3 regions of the Peribacillus sp. YIM B13481 genome follow, and region 2 is predicted to be linked to each of the others. Evidence: riboswitches for the same ligand, from Rfam matches in the RefSeq annotation. Region 2 holds a riboswitch; each other region holds the start of a gene.
What was found. Region 2 has a riboswitch for preQ1 ahead of queC (7-cyano-7-deazaguanine synthase QueC). Riboswitches for the same ligand answer to the same signal wherever they lie in the genome.

Region 1: another riboswitch for preQ1. It lies ahead of ACFX4X_RS12485 (QueT transporter family protein); the one in region 2 lies ahead of queC (7-cyano-7-deazaguanine synthase QueC).
Region 3: another riboswitch for preQ1. It lies ahead of queF (preQ(1) synthase); the one in region 2 lies ahead of queC (7-cyano-7-deazaguanine synthase QueC).

What each region holds. Positions count from the first base shown of each region.
Region 1 is NZ_JBHZPE010000018.1:27,355-31,627, forward strand. Features, by position in the region: gene adhP (alcohol dehydrogenase AdhP) at 1-381, opposite strand, end outside; gene ACFX4X_RS12470 (DUF3892 domain-containing protein) at 656-952, shown strand; gene ACFX4X_RS12475 (hypothetical protein) at 1,038-1,850, opposite strand; gene ACFX4X_RS12480 (YbaK/EbsC family protein) at 2,064-2,585, opposite strand; PreQ1 riboswitch class I at 2,745-2,789, shown strand; gene ACFX4X_RS12485 (QueT transporter family protein) at 2,796-3,281, shown strand; gene ACFX4X_RS12490 (TVP38/TMEM64 family protein) at 3,403-4,059, shown strand; gene ACFX4X_RS12495 (PAS domain S-box protein) at 4,175-4,273, shown strand, end outside.
Region 2 is NZ_JBHZPE010000005.1:91,971-96,243, forward strand. Features, by position in the region: gene ACFX4X_RS05515 (methyl-accepting chemotaxis protein) at 1-1,373, opposite strand, end outside; PreQ1 riboswitch class I at 1,559-1,601, shown strand; gene queC (7-cyano-7-deazaguanine synthase QueC) at 1,657-2,322, shown strand; gene queD (6-carboxytetrahydropterin synthase QueD) at 2,322-2,792, shown strand; gene queE (7-carboxy-7-deazaguanine synthase QueE) at 2,785-3,513, shown strand; gene ACFX4X_RS05535 (DUF4260 domain-containing protein) at 3,576-3,923, opposite strand; gene ACFX4X_RS05540 (TetR/AcrR family transcriptional regulator) at 3,977-4,273, opposite strand, start outside.
Region 3 is NZ_JBHZPE010000025.1:12,588-16,860, reverse strand. Features, by position in the region: gene ACFX4X_RS14975 (aspartate kinase) at 206-1,552, opposite strand; gene queF (preQ(1) synthase) at 1,757-2,257, opposite strand; PreQ1 riboswitch class I at 2,364-2,409, opposite strand; gene ACFX4X_RS14965 (DMT family transporter) at 2,538-3,395, shown strand; gene ACFX4X_RS14960 (BA3454 family stress response protein) at 3,923-4,057, shown strand.

The DNA of each region.
Region 1 (4,273 bases), on a different contig from region 2:
AGGTGCTTTACAGTATTCCGCATATCCCCCGTCCACGGAATAGCCTGCATTCAGTTGATCCAAGCAAAGCGTCTCCCTTCCAGTCAGACAATACTCACAATCGCCACAGGCCGAGTAAAGCCATGGGATCCCAACACGGTCACCTACTTTCAAGGAAGTTACGCCTTCTGCCACCTTTTCTATAATGCCTACACCCTCATGTCCAGGGATAAGCGGAAGTTTAGGTTTAACTGGCCAATCGCCATGTACCGCATGTAAATCGGTATGACACACGCCACATGCTTTAATTTTCACTAATATCTCACCATAAACCAAGTCTGGGATGGGTACTTCTTTAATCTCAAGTTCTTGGTTAAATTCATTGACGACTGCTGCCTTCATTGTCCTAATCTGTTGTTTTGCATTGAAAGTGCTTTCCCCTTGTTTTACATTCATGATTCATATTCCTCCCTTAATTAAGTGGATATTTTTTTACTACCACACATACAAGATGCAAGTGCCATGCCACTTCAAAAGGCCAAGACAACAGCATTCACTAAAAAAAAGTGCCGAAAAGTCGGCACTTCTGGACGAATTAACGGCTCAAGTCGGACGAAATCCGGTTTGTATATTGCAGACCAAATAGCTCACCCTATAAATAGGAGGTGTCTAAAACATGGACCAATTTGAAAAAGCCTATGAATCCTATAAACAGCAAGGAACACCGCAAGCAAACCAACTTGATTCAGCTGGAAAAGAAGAAATCATCGCCGTAAGGAAAAATGAAGAGGACAATATTATCGCCATCAAGACGGACTCCGGCCGCGAGCTCGACTACCCCACTGCCCTTTCGGAAGCCAAAGCAGGCAACCTGGCCAATGTTGACGTCTTTCATAAATATGGCCGTGACATATTGCGGAGTGAGCCCGATGGGATAAAAGAAAATAACCTGGATCAACTACCGGAGTTTTGAGTTTACGGGGAAACTGCCTGATATGGGCAGTTTTTTTCTGTCTGGATCTAAACGATAAAAAAGAACCAGCATGATAGCCGGATCCTTATTTTTCATACTGATAGGATTCAGAGATTTCGAGCAGTTGGCCACAGGACTCGACAACCTCAATGATTTCCATCCACGACATGTCCAGACCCAGTTCATTAGCATGGGAAATCTTATCACGTAATTTCCGGATGGCATTTGCATCCTTTTTCCCTTTACTTTTTGAAGGGATTTGGAAGAAACACCTCAGTTGTTTATCCTTATGTAGGATGTCGAATTTATCACTGATTTGCAGGCACTCTATTAAATTGATATCTTCATTTTTATCGATTCTCCTCCTATATAATTCGGTTGCTTTTTCTAAACGGTCTTCGCTGATCATTGGATGCCAGGTGCCATCGCCAAATCTATCCATGATGATATCGCTCATCCTCATTTCCAATAAGGTAATATATCCGAATATGAGCATCCTGATTGGAGGCTTTTGAAGGTCGGCATGGGTGATCAACTTTTTAATTGAATTATTCTCCAATACGAACACCCTTGTTTTATTCTTAAAAATATGGAGAAGCTGGATCAAAGGGGTTGAATCCGAAACCATTTCCCTTGGTGAAAAATTTCTTAAATATTCCGAAACGCTCCCTTCACCTAGTTCTTCCCTATCTATATATCCGATGATTTCTCCTTGATCTTGCACTGCCAATATATCAAAATTCTTTTTTTCCAGAGCTTTCTGGATATCCAGCGCCAGATCGTTTTTATGGCAAAACTCAAGCTCCTGGGCTATGCTCTTTACCGTAATATTTTCTTCATAAAGAGTTTTAAGACTAAGATAGCTGCTATTGCTTTTTCCATGGCTTCCAATTAACATCTTTCATCCTCCGCTTATGAACTTTCTGCACGTTTTACCAATCACGAACCGCTTTAAGAGCGATTGCCTCTTCAAAGTTTTGGAGCAATCGCATTCGAACAAGTTTATAAGGCTTTAACCGCTAACTGAATAATAAAATGTCCATGTCATCAATAAATAAAGTCCACTAAGTGGACTCAATCCCATTCATCTGGATCTTTTTGGCACCATAAATCAAATGCCATCAACAGCATTGCCTACCGCCGTTTCCTCATTCCCCTCTCCTTCCCAAGCCTTACAAACATCCACCCAACCCTTTGCTCCTGAATATTCAAATAATTCCGCGAGTGTAAGTTCTATTGCAGAGTTCGTACTGCCGCATGCCGGGAACAATGACTCAAAGCGCTTCATTGATACATCAAGAAAAACATCTAGATCGTTTGCAAGTCCAAATGGGCAAACTCCTCCGATGGCATGGCCCGTTTGTTCGAGCACTTCCTCAGGTGATAACATTCGTGCTTTGAATCCGAACACCTGACGAAATTTCTTATTATCCACTTTTGCGTCCCCTGCCGCTACAACCAAAATAGCATGTTCACCTTCCCCCCTAAAGGAAAGAGTCTTAGCGATCCGTGCTGGGATAACGCCGATGGTAACTGCTGCCTCAATCACCGTAGCACTCGATGTTTCGAACTCCATTACATCGCCTTCCCGGTCCCATTGTTTAAAATGGCTTTTGACACTCTCGATACACATATAATTTTCACTCCTTTGAAGTTCATACAAAAATAATATCATCCTTCATTACAATAAATCAAAATCCTTTTGGACTTCCCCTGCCTTATAAATACAACCATTCTTTACAAATTGACCAAACAAGCTTACATGAGATACTATTAATCTTCGGGCAAAAGCCTTAACGTGGTTCGTAACCATCCCACGATAAAAAACTAGGGAGAGAGTAAAATGAATGTTCGTACACTCGTGATAAACGGGTTATTGGCTCCCTTGTATGTGGCGGTCTCATTGGTGTTTAAACCAATTGCTTTTGAGATGTTCCAATTTCGTGTACCGGAAATGTTGAATCATCTGATTGTATTCAATAAAAAGTATATCTACGGTATCGTGGGCGGCGTCTTCATATCTAATCTGCTTTTTTCGCCGATGGTGCCATTTGATTTGATTTTCGGGGTAGGGCAATCCGTACTCGCCTTATTGCTTGTCATTTTTGTATCTCGGTCCATAAAAAGCATTAAAGGACGAATGATCGCCACGATTATCTTTTTCACATTCACAATGTTCTTAATTGCAATTGAACTGAACCTTGCCTTTGGCTTACCATTCTGGTTAAGTTGGATGACCACGGCTGTTGGTGAGTTCGTTGTCCTCTTGATTGGTGCGCCAATTATTTATGGAATGAACAAAAGAATTCAGTTTGAAAAGTGGCTATAAAGGAATCTTCGCGTCGTTAACCCACTATAATGTAAACAGAGCTGTCTGCATCATGCGACAGCTCTTTTTTCACCAATGAACTTGAAAATGATAAACTATTAGTCAGAATGGTGGTGACCCTTTGAAAAAAGTCCTGACTTTAACCGGTCTATTGGTAATGGTATTATTTATTTTTTTAAATGCAGAATTATTTACTTTGATTTGGAAAAGTGACTTGGATTCAGTTATTGGCATATTGATGGAAAACTTATTGCTTACATTTATTGTGACATTCGTATTGATGTTTGTCCAAAATTCATTTACAATCATCCCCTTAATATTGCTCCTGACTATCAATGTCACGATATTCGGATTCATATATGGCTACCTATGGAGTTGGTTTACAAGTGTTGTTGCGTCAGGGTTTATTTTTTATGCAGCAAGAAACTGGTTTCAGGAACTTCTTTTAAAGAAGATGGGCAAAAAGTGGCAAGAAACTGTTGTAGAGCATGGTTTCATGTACGTTTTTACCGGCAGGATTTTCCCGCTTATCCCAACAAGTTTAATTAACTTGGCAGCTGGAGTCAGCACCGTCACTTTCAAGGATTTTTTATTTGCTACGGCACTAGGCAACCTTATATACTTTTTCTTCCTATCTCTAATCCCATATGGATTCCTATCCGTTGAAATGAACCAATATACGCTAGCTGCACTTGCACTCCTTTTCTTACTATTTTTCATTATCTATAAGCGTGCAAAAAAGAAAAAGAAACTATCCTTATTCAGAAAAAACAGGTGACCGCATTGGCCCCTGTTTTTTTATTTAGGATTCTGCATATATTTTTTTTCGATAGTTTGTTAAAATGTGTATGTAATTTTACCTTTGAAATGTCTTAAAATCAGGGAGAATCTCCATGTCCAAACGCTCCATTTTAGCAATTTATATCCTATCCGGGATTCTTACACTAGTCGTGTTCGACTATTTTTTAACTACAAATATCCATAACAAAGAG
Region 2 (4,273 bases):
TCATCCACCTGTGTATAACCATCTTCCAGGGAGTGGACGACCGTTTTTGAATCTGTTTGAATAGCGGTGACAATATCGGTGATATCCCCAACGGATTGTGTGACCCCTTCAGCGAGTTTCCGCACTTCAGCTGCGACGACGGCGAAGCCCTTGCCATGTTCACCAGCGCGTGCAGCTTCTATGGCTGCATTCAGCGCCAATAGGTTGGTTTGATTGGATATATCTTTGATGACCTGCACAAGCTGTGAGATTTCCTGTGATTGAGAATCGAGCCTTTTCACTTGCCCGACGGCATTTTTGACAATTCCGTCAATCATTTGCATTTGTTGGACCGAACTGCGCATTAAAGTGGTGCCCTCCTTGGTCAAGGATAGGATCTCGGTCGGACTTTGAGATACCTCCATTCCTTCAAGATGGGCCTGCTCGATCTTGCCGGTGAAATCATCCATCATGCGGACCATTTCAGCTGCCCGGTTGGCTTGTGAGTCCGAGCCTTCCGAAAGTTCGTACATGGTAGTCGCAATCTGTTTGCTGCCCTGTTGCACTTCATTTGCTGATTGAGTCAGATCCTCGCTTTGGTTGGAAACGGATTCGGATACAACCAGCATTTTTTCAATCGTATCACGAAGGTTTTTCTGCATTTGGTTGGCGGATACCGTTAATTCACCCATTTCATCATTTGACTTTTGCTCCAGGGGCTCATGATTCAGTTTTCCGTCAGCAACCATTTTCATCCTGTCCCTGACTTTAAGGAGGGGGGTGGTAATGAGGTTTGCAGTCACAAGTGCAAGCACAAGGCCGATAAGGACTGCCGCAATGGATATGATGATACTTGTAGACTTAACCGATTTCCCGCTTGCGATGACGGTTTCACCTGAAGAGACAATCGTTTTTTCGCGTTCGGAAGCTAGCTCTCTAAACCCATCCATCAATTCATTGCTTATTGGTGCAACTTCATCCTTTAGTATTTCTATAGCACGTTCTTCATTTCCTTGATCATATTGTGTAAATACGCGGTCTATAATAATCGTTCTCCAATCCACGCTTTTCTCAATCAATTCCTTCGTTTTTTCAGAATCACTTAAGGCTAAAAGATCCTCCTGAATGACTTTGCTTTCTTCGGTATATTTTAAGAACTTCTCTTTATTACTTTCGTCGCCAAATAGAATATAGCCTCTTGCGAGTGCGCTTCTTTGTGCAACATTATTGAGTAGTTGTTCTTCATCAATTAGAATCGGCAATTTTTGGCTAATAATATCTTTGGAATGTACAAGTGACTTATTGCTGCTATAAATATTAAATGCTCCTAAGATGATACACAAAGATATGATGAGTGAAAATGCTGCCAATATCTTTCCTTTAATACTTTTCAAATTAATGAACCCCTTTATCGATATTTTATTCACTCTTTTTTATCGGATAAATAATGGGTTATTTAAGCAGATGAGAAGATAACCAAGTTTTCCGTTAGGTGTGATTTTCCATAATCCAAACATCTTGATTTCTTCTCGTTTTCAAGTTACTATTGACTTGGAAAAATATAATATTCCGCATTATGGCGGAAGAGGTTCTAGCTACCCTCTCAAAAAAACTAAGGAGAAACAGTGCTCTTTTCTTAGGGTGCTGTTTTTTTCCGTAAAAAGGAGTTTTATAGAAATGAAGAAGAAAGAAAAGGCAGTGGTTGTGTTTAGCGGAGGTCAGGACAGTACGACGTGCCTGTTCTGGGCGATGGAGAGATATGAGGAAGTGGAAGCGGTGACGTTTGATTATAATCAGCGGCACAGCTTGGAAATCGAATGCGCTCAAGAGATTGCCAAGGAATTGGGCGTGAACCATCATATCCTTGATATGTCGCTGCTGAACCAACTGGCACCGAATGCTTTGACGAGAAGTGACATTGCAGTGGAGGACGGGGAAGACGGGGAATTGCCGTCGACGTTCGTACCAGGGCGGAATTTACTGTTCCTATCGTTTGCCGGAGTGTTGGCCAGTCAGATTGGCGCTAAACATATTGTCACCGGTGTCTGTGAAACGGATTTCAGCGGATATCCGGACTGCCGGGATGTATTCATTAAATCGTTGAATGTGACCTTGAACTTGTCGATGGACCAGTCATTCGTGATTGATACGCCGCTTATGTGGCTTAATAAAGAGGAAACATGGGAGCTTGCCGATCAGCTTGGCGCGTTCGACTTTGTCCGCGAAAAGACCCTGACTTGCTATAACGGAATCATATCAGACGGCTGTGGAGATTGTCCGGCATGTAAGTTGCGGAAAAAAGGATTGGATGACTATGTAAGCAGACGGAAGGTGCTTTCGTGATGTACGGTTTTACTATAGTAGATAAACTCCAAAAAATAGATCAAGATATTCAGCGCAGCCAATTGAAATATACAACTAAAAGGGTCATGGTCAGTAAGGAATTTACCTTTGACGCAGCACACCATCTACATGACTATGAAGGAAAATGCAAGAACTTGCATGGCCATACGTATAAGGTCATTTTCGGATTGAGCGGGTACACGGATTCACGCGGTTTGATGATAGATTTCGGGGACATCAAGGATATATGGAAAAATGAAATTGAAATCCACCTTGATCATCGTTATTTGAATGAAACCTTGCCGCTCATGAACACTACGGCTGAAAATATGGTTGTCTGGATTTATGAAAAAATGGCCGAAGCCCTTTCATTAAAGGAATATGAGGGTGCTAGGGTCGAATTCGTTCGACTATACGAAACGCCGACAAGCTATGCCGAAGCCAGACGGGAGTGGATGGAAAGTGAGTAAACTCCCGGTTATGGAAATCTTCGGACCGACCATCCAAGGTGAGGGAATGGTCATTGGCCAAAAAACCATGTTCGTTCGGACGGCTGGCTGCGATTATTCATGTGCCTGGTGTGATTCCGCATTTACTTGGGATGGCACCGGTAAGGAAGATACCGTCCAAATGACTGCCGAGGAAATATGGGATGAGCTGAAGCGGATTGGGGGTGCCGGTTTTTCCTTCGTGACGATATCAGGCGGAAACCCGGCACTGCTGAAAAACTTAAACAGCCTGGTAGCGATCCTACATGAAAATAAAATGAAAATAGGTGTCGAAACACAAGGGAGCAGATGGCAGGATTGGTTTCTCGATATTGATGAATTGACTATTTCTCCTAAGCCGCCGAGTTCAAAAATGAACACGGACTTTACGGTGCTCGACCAAATCATATCGAACCTTGCCAATCGAAACCCTGAAAACCATGTCTCATTGAAGGTAGTCGTCTTTAACGAAGAGGATTATCAATATGCTAAAAATGTACATGGCCGCTACCCCGATATTCCTTTTTATCTGCAGGTCGGCAATGACGACAGCAGTACGGCGGATGATCGTCAATTGATCAGCGGGCTTTTGAGAAAATACGAGGAGCTAATTGATAAAGTGATAGCCGATGATGAATTGAATGATGTGAAAGTGCTGCCACAGCTTCATACTTATATATGGGGCAACAAGCGAGGCGTGTAAAGATCAGAGACAGAAGGCGGTGTGATGCGTAATCACACTGCCTTTTACATATGGAAAGCTACCTATACCTTTTGAAGGTGTGTAGCTTTGAAGGATGATGTGTATTTAAGGCCATACCCAAATAACCGATCCATTCCAATATGTGCGGTCCAAATTGACCCGATCATCATAAGCGCATCAGACTTTAGAAAAATGGCTAGCAAAATCATGAAAATGGACAGGGTATAAGTGTGAAATAGGTTATAAACCTTTGCTCCAACTCGATCATCAATTAGATAGGCCAACATGGAAACATCAGGCGATAAAATAAATAAAAGGAAAATCCACCAGCTGAATTCATATAACGAATAGATGTAAATCATCGCTAAAAGGACCATGAGTCCTTCGATATGAAGGAATTTCTTTACCATTTTCCAACCTCCCAAAATTTAATTAACCATTGGTCAATAATTTTAGTGAAAAATCAAACAATGTTCTTGATGATATTTTTCACGTGAAAATAAGCTAAACCTTTTACATCTGGATAGGATAGTTCAGAATTGATATAAAAAGTTATGAATCCGTGAAGGGAAAGGAAAATGGACCATATGGATGCAGGATTCAGTTTGTTGTCGGTTAATTCTGTCAAGGATTGGATTAGCTTTTCATAGGTTTTATTAGAATCGAATTGAAGTAACTGCTGAATTTCTTTTTCCTTGGATAAAAACATGATGGAATAATGATTCTGTTGTGTTAAACCAAACTCAATGAAGCATAATAA
Region 3 (4,273 bases), on a different contig from region 2:
ACTGTCTCAAGGATATTATTCTTAAAGGACAAATGGGTCCTGAACTAAACATGACGCGCTACCCTCGGCGCGTCTTTTATTCACTCGAACTTAATTGTTTTCCATCATTCGTTTTTCACAATCATGGAGTTCAACTTATTATTGGCGGGGACAATTCATATCCAAAAAAACCTCCCTTTTCAAGGAGGTCCCTAAACGCTCTTACTCAAAAAAATTCGTGATATAAGGCCTGAATGGCCGTCTCTTCACTGTGCCCTTTCACACCGAACATCATGCTTACTTCCGAAGAGCCTTGGTTGATCATTTCAATGTTCACCTTTGCTTCGGCCAGCGCTTTTGACGCCCTTGCCGTTGTACCGACATTATGACGCATTCCTTCACCTACAATCATGATCAAAGCAAGATCATGCTCCACATTCACCTCATCGGCATGTAGCTCTTTCTTGATTCGTGAAATGATTTTCTTCTCGGTTTCACCCTCCATCTGGTCCTGCCTTAGAATAAGTGTCACATCATCGATGCCTGATGGAATATGCTCATACGAAACTCCGTAATCTTCAAGGATATGCAGCAGTTTCCGACCAAAACCAACTTCCCGGTTCATCAAATATTTGCTAATGTAAATACTGCAAAATCCTTTATCACTTGCAATCCCAATAACCGGCCCATTCGTATTATCCCGTGAACTTACAATGCGGGTCCCTTGTGCAGCCGGATTGTTTGTATTTTGTATATGGACTGGTATTCCCGCACGGAATGCAGGAATCAACGCCTCATCATGAAATACCGAGAAACCGGCATAAGAAAGCTCCCGCATTTCACGATAGGTTAATTCCCTGATTCCCTTCGGATTGGAAACCACATTTGGATTCACCGCATAAACGGCATCCACGTCCGTAAAGTTCTCATACAAATCGGCTTTGACCCCATTCGCAAGAATCGAACCCGTAATATCGGAACCGCTTCTTGAGAATGTTAAAACCTCACCATCTAACGTGTATCCGAAGAACCCTGGGAATACTACGATTCCTGGCTCATCACGTAGAGCATATAACCGATCATACGATTCTGGCATCACCTGGGTAAATCCATCTTCATCCGTTACGATCAAGCCAGCCTTCTTTGGATTTATATACTGAGCCTCTACACCACGGCTTTGAAAATAACCTGCAACCAGCTTCGCATTATTATCCTCGCCACTGGCCATTAAAGCATCCAAATAGCGCTTCGGGTTAGATTGGTCTCCATGCAACAGTGCTTTTAGATTTCCATGAATCCCAGTGATGACCTCCTCGGATATATCCAGCTCTTCAGCAATGCTCGCATAGCGGGATACCACATCTTCTATCAAATGCTCTCCGTTATCCCCGCGCAGCTGCTGTTCCGCAGCCTCAATCAATAGATCCGTCACCTTTATATCATTTGAATTGCGTTTCCCTGGAGCCGAAACGACAACAATCTTCCTCTCTGGATCAGCAACTACAATTTCGAATACCTTTTTCAACTGTTCTCCTGACGCAAGTGAACTTCCGCCAAACTTTGCAACTTTCATCACGACATCCCCTATTTTTGAAAATATTCTGTCAAAATTAACTCTTCCTATTATTACGTTTTTTCACGAAACAATCAAGTGGTAATTCCGTTCCAGGAGGACATTTGTGTTTTTAAAAAATACAAAATAGTGAGTTTACTGAATGAGAATAACAAAAACCCAAAAAAAAGACAACGGCATAAGCCAGTTGTCTTTTTCTAATCATTAGCGATTATCCACGGTTTCCGGGTATAAGTCATGATTCATCAAGCGGTAATCCGCCATTTCCTCATACTTCGTACCTGGTTTACCATAATTTGTGTAAGGATCGATGGAAATTCCGCCCCTAGGTGTAAACTTGCCCCAGACTTCAATATATTTGGGATCCATCAACTCGATTAAATCATTCATGATGATGTTCATGCAGTCTTCATGGAAATCACCATGATTACGGAAGCTGAATAAATAAAGTTTCAATGACTTGCTTTCCACCATCTTCACACTTGGAATATAGCTGATGTAAATGGTCGCAAAGTCCGGCTGGCCCGTTATTGGACATAAGCTAGTGAATTCCGGGCAATTGAATTTGACGAAATAATCCCGGTTCGGATGCTTGTTATCGAATGATTCCAGAATTTCAGGCGCATAGTCAAATGTATATTTTGTCCCTTGATTCCCAAGCAGTGTGATATCTTTTTTTAATTCTTCTTCTTTTCTTCCAGACATAAAAAGTCCTCCTCATCCACGTTTGTCAGGGGAGATTCATAAAATGGGCCTCTATATAACAAAAACCATATCTCCTCAAAGATATGGTTGATTCGCAAAAAAAATCAAAGCCATAGTTTTTTTAAGAGGGTGAAGCTATGAACCTCTCCCGTTTATCGGGAAATATTTTAAAATTGTCATAGTAAATATAGAAAAAAATATTTAATCTGTCAATCTACTTTTTATTTTAGTTTGATTCCTACACGTATTCGGCTTAAAATGTAGAAGAAGTTTATCCTACATGAAGGAAGAGATTAAAGCAATGTGGATTTTTGCGGCTCTTATCACCAGTTTATGTTTCGGAATCAATAACAGCATTTTTAAATGGAGTAGCGGAAAGGGTTACTCAAAGGTACATATCCAATTTTTCTTTTATTTTACCGCCTTCATCATGGCACTTTTATATAGCGGATTTGTAGATGGTTTGACTACTAACTGGCTATCCATCTTGCTTGGTGGAGCCATTGGTGTACTGAACGCTAACGGTAATATCCAGATGGCAAGCGCCTTTGAAAAAGGGCCGGCAAGTTTGACATCACCACTGATCGCAGCAAATGCAATATTTCCCATCCTCTGTGCTGCATTAATTTTTCATGAGCATATTTCTTCGCTGCAGTGGAGCGGAATTGTCTGCATGCTGCTCGCTACCCTTGTCATTCAGTATACACCTAATGCTAAGGGCAATCATCAATATTTACCTTGGATGATGCACACATTATTTGCGATTTTCTCATTTGGTGTGCTAGGTATCTTAATGACGACATCAACCCGTCTTCATTTAAACTCCCTTGATATCCTAGTATCAATGTATGGTGGCGGAACACTTTATCTCATTTCGGCATTAGCCATCAAGAATGAGAAGATTAAGTTAATGGAAGTGAAAATTGGATCACTCGTAGGATTATTAAGCATCATAGCCTATGGATGTTATTTCTTTGCATTAAATACTGGAATCGCCAGCATCATCTTCCCTGTCGTCAGCCTGAACTGTTTAGTTGTCGTATTCGCTGGTTGTTATTTATTCAAAGAAAAACTTAAATCCTATCAAATTGCCGGCGTACTTGCAGCATTAATCGGAATTATCTTAACTAAAATATGAATAGTTAATTTTACAAAAACAACCTGGCTGTTATACGCACACAAGCCAGGTCGTCTTTATATAGCCGCAAAAAAAGGGTATGGTCTGACCCCAATACACAAGCCTTGTACACATAAAAATAGGTTCTTTTCGTAAAGATTGTTGTTTTTAAAACGAAACTATTTAAGGTTGATTGGAGCGGAAGTGCGAGACTCCTGCGGGAGCAGCGGGACAGGTGAGACCCCACAGGCGTTTACGCCGAGGAGGCTCACCGCCCGCCCCGCGGAAAGCGAGCATCTGGAGGGAAATCAACCACAACTCACTACCTGGTAAATAGCAACAAAGTATGTGAAAACAGCCTAAAAATAAATCAGGAAATGGAGTCTGTCAAAAAAAAGTGTTGACATCCCCTTCTAAATATCAGATAATTTTGAATATTAGATCTCCACACTTTGCTACTTCGCAATGTTTGAAAAGTCTTCCCCTACGGGTATAAAAGAAGTAGGTACAACCACCTCATTACTGAACCAAGAAAGGAAAGATGTATAATGGTAAAAGTTACAGTAACAGTTGATTTCCAAGGAAAATCTTATCAAACTAACGTCCTTACTAAACCAGGTACTAATCAAGAAGAAATATTACAACAAGCCCTTAATCAAGTGGAAAAACAATGGAAAGCTTAAAAAAGCAGGCATCGCTTTAGATACCTGCTTTTTTTATTACCCTTTTAGACATAATCATCAAAATTACTTTTCGCATTTAAATCCAGATTTATTGTATTTCATTTATAGTATTCTAATGAATTTTGTTCTATTCAAAGAACTCCTCGATAACGATTTTCCCCTAAATCCACTTTTAATAGCTTTTTTCATATGATACCAATTTAAATGCGTCAGTTT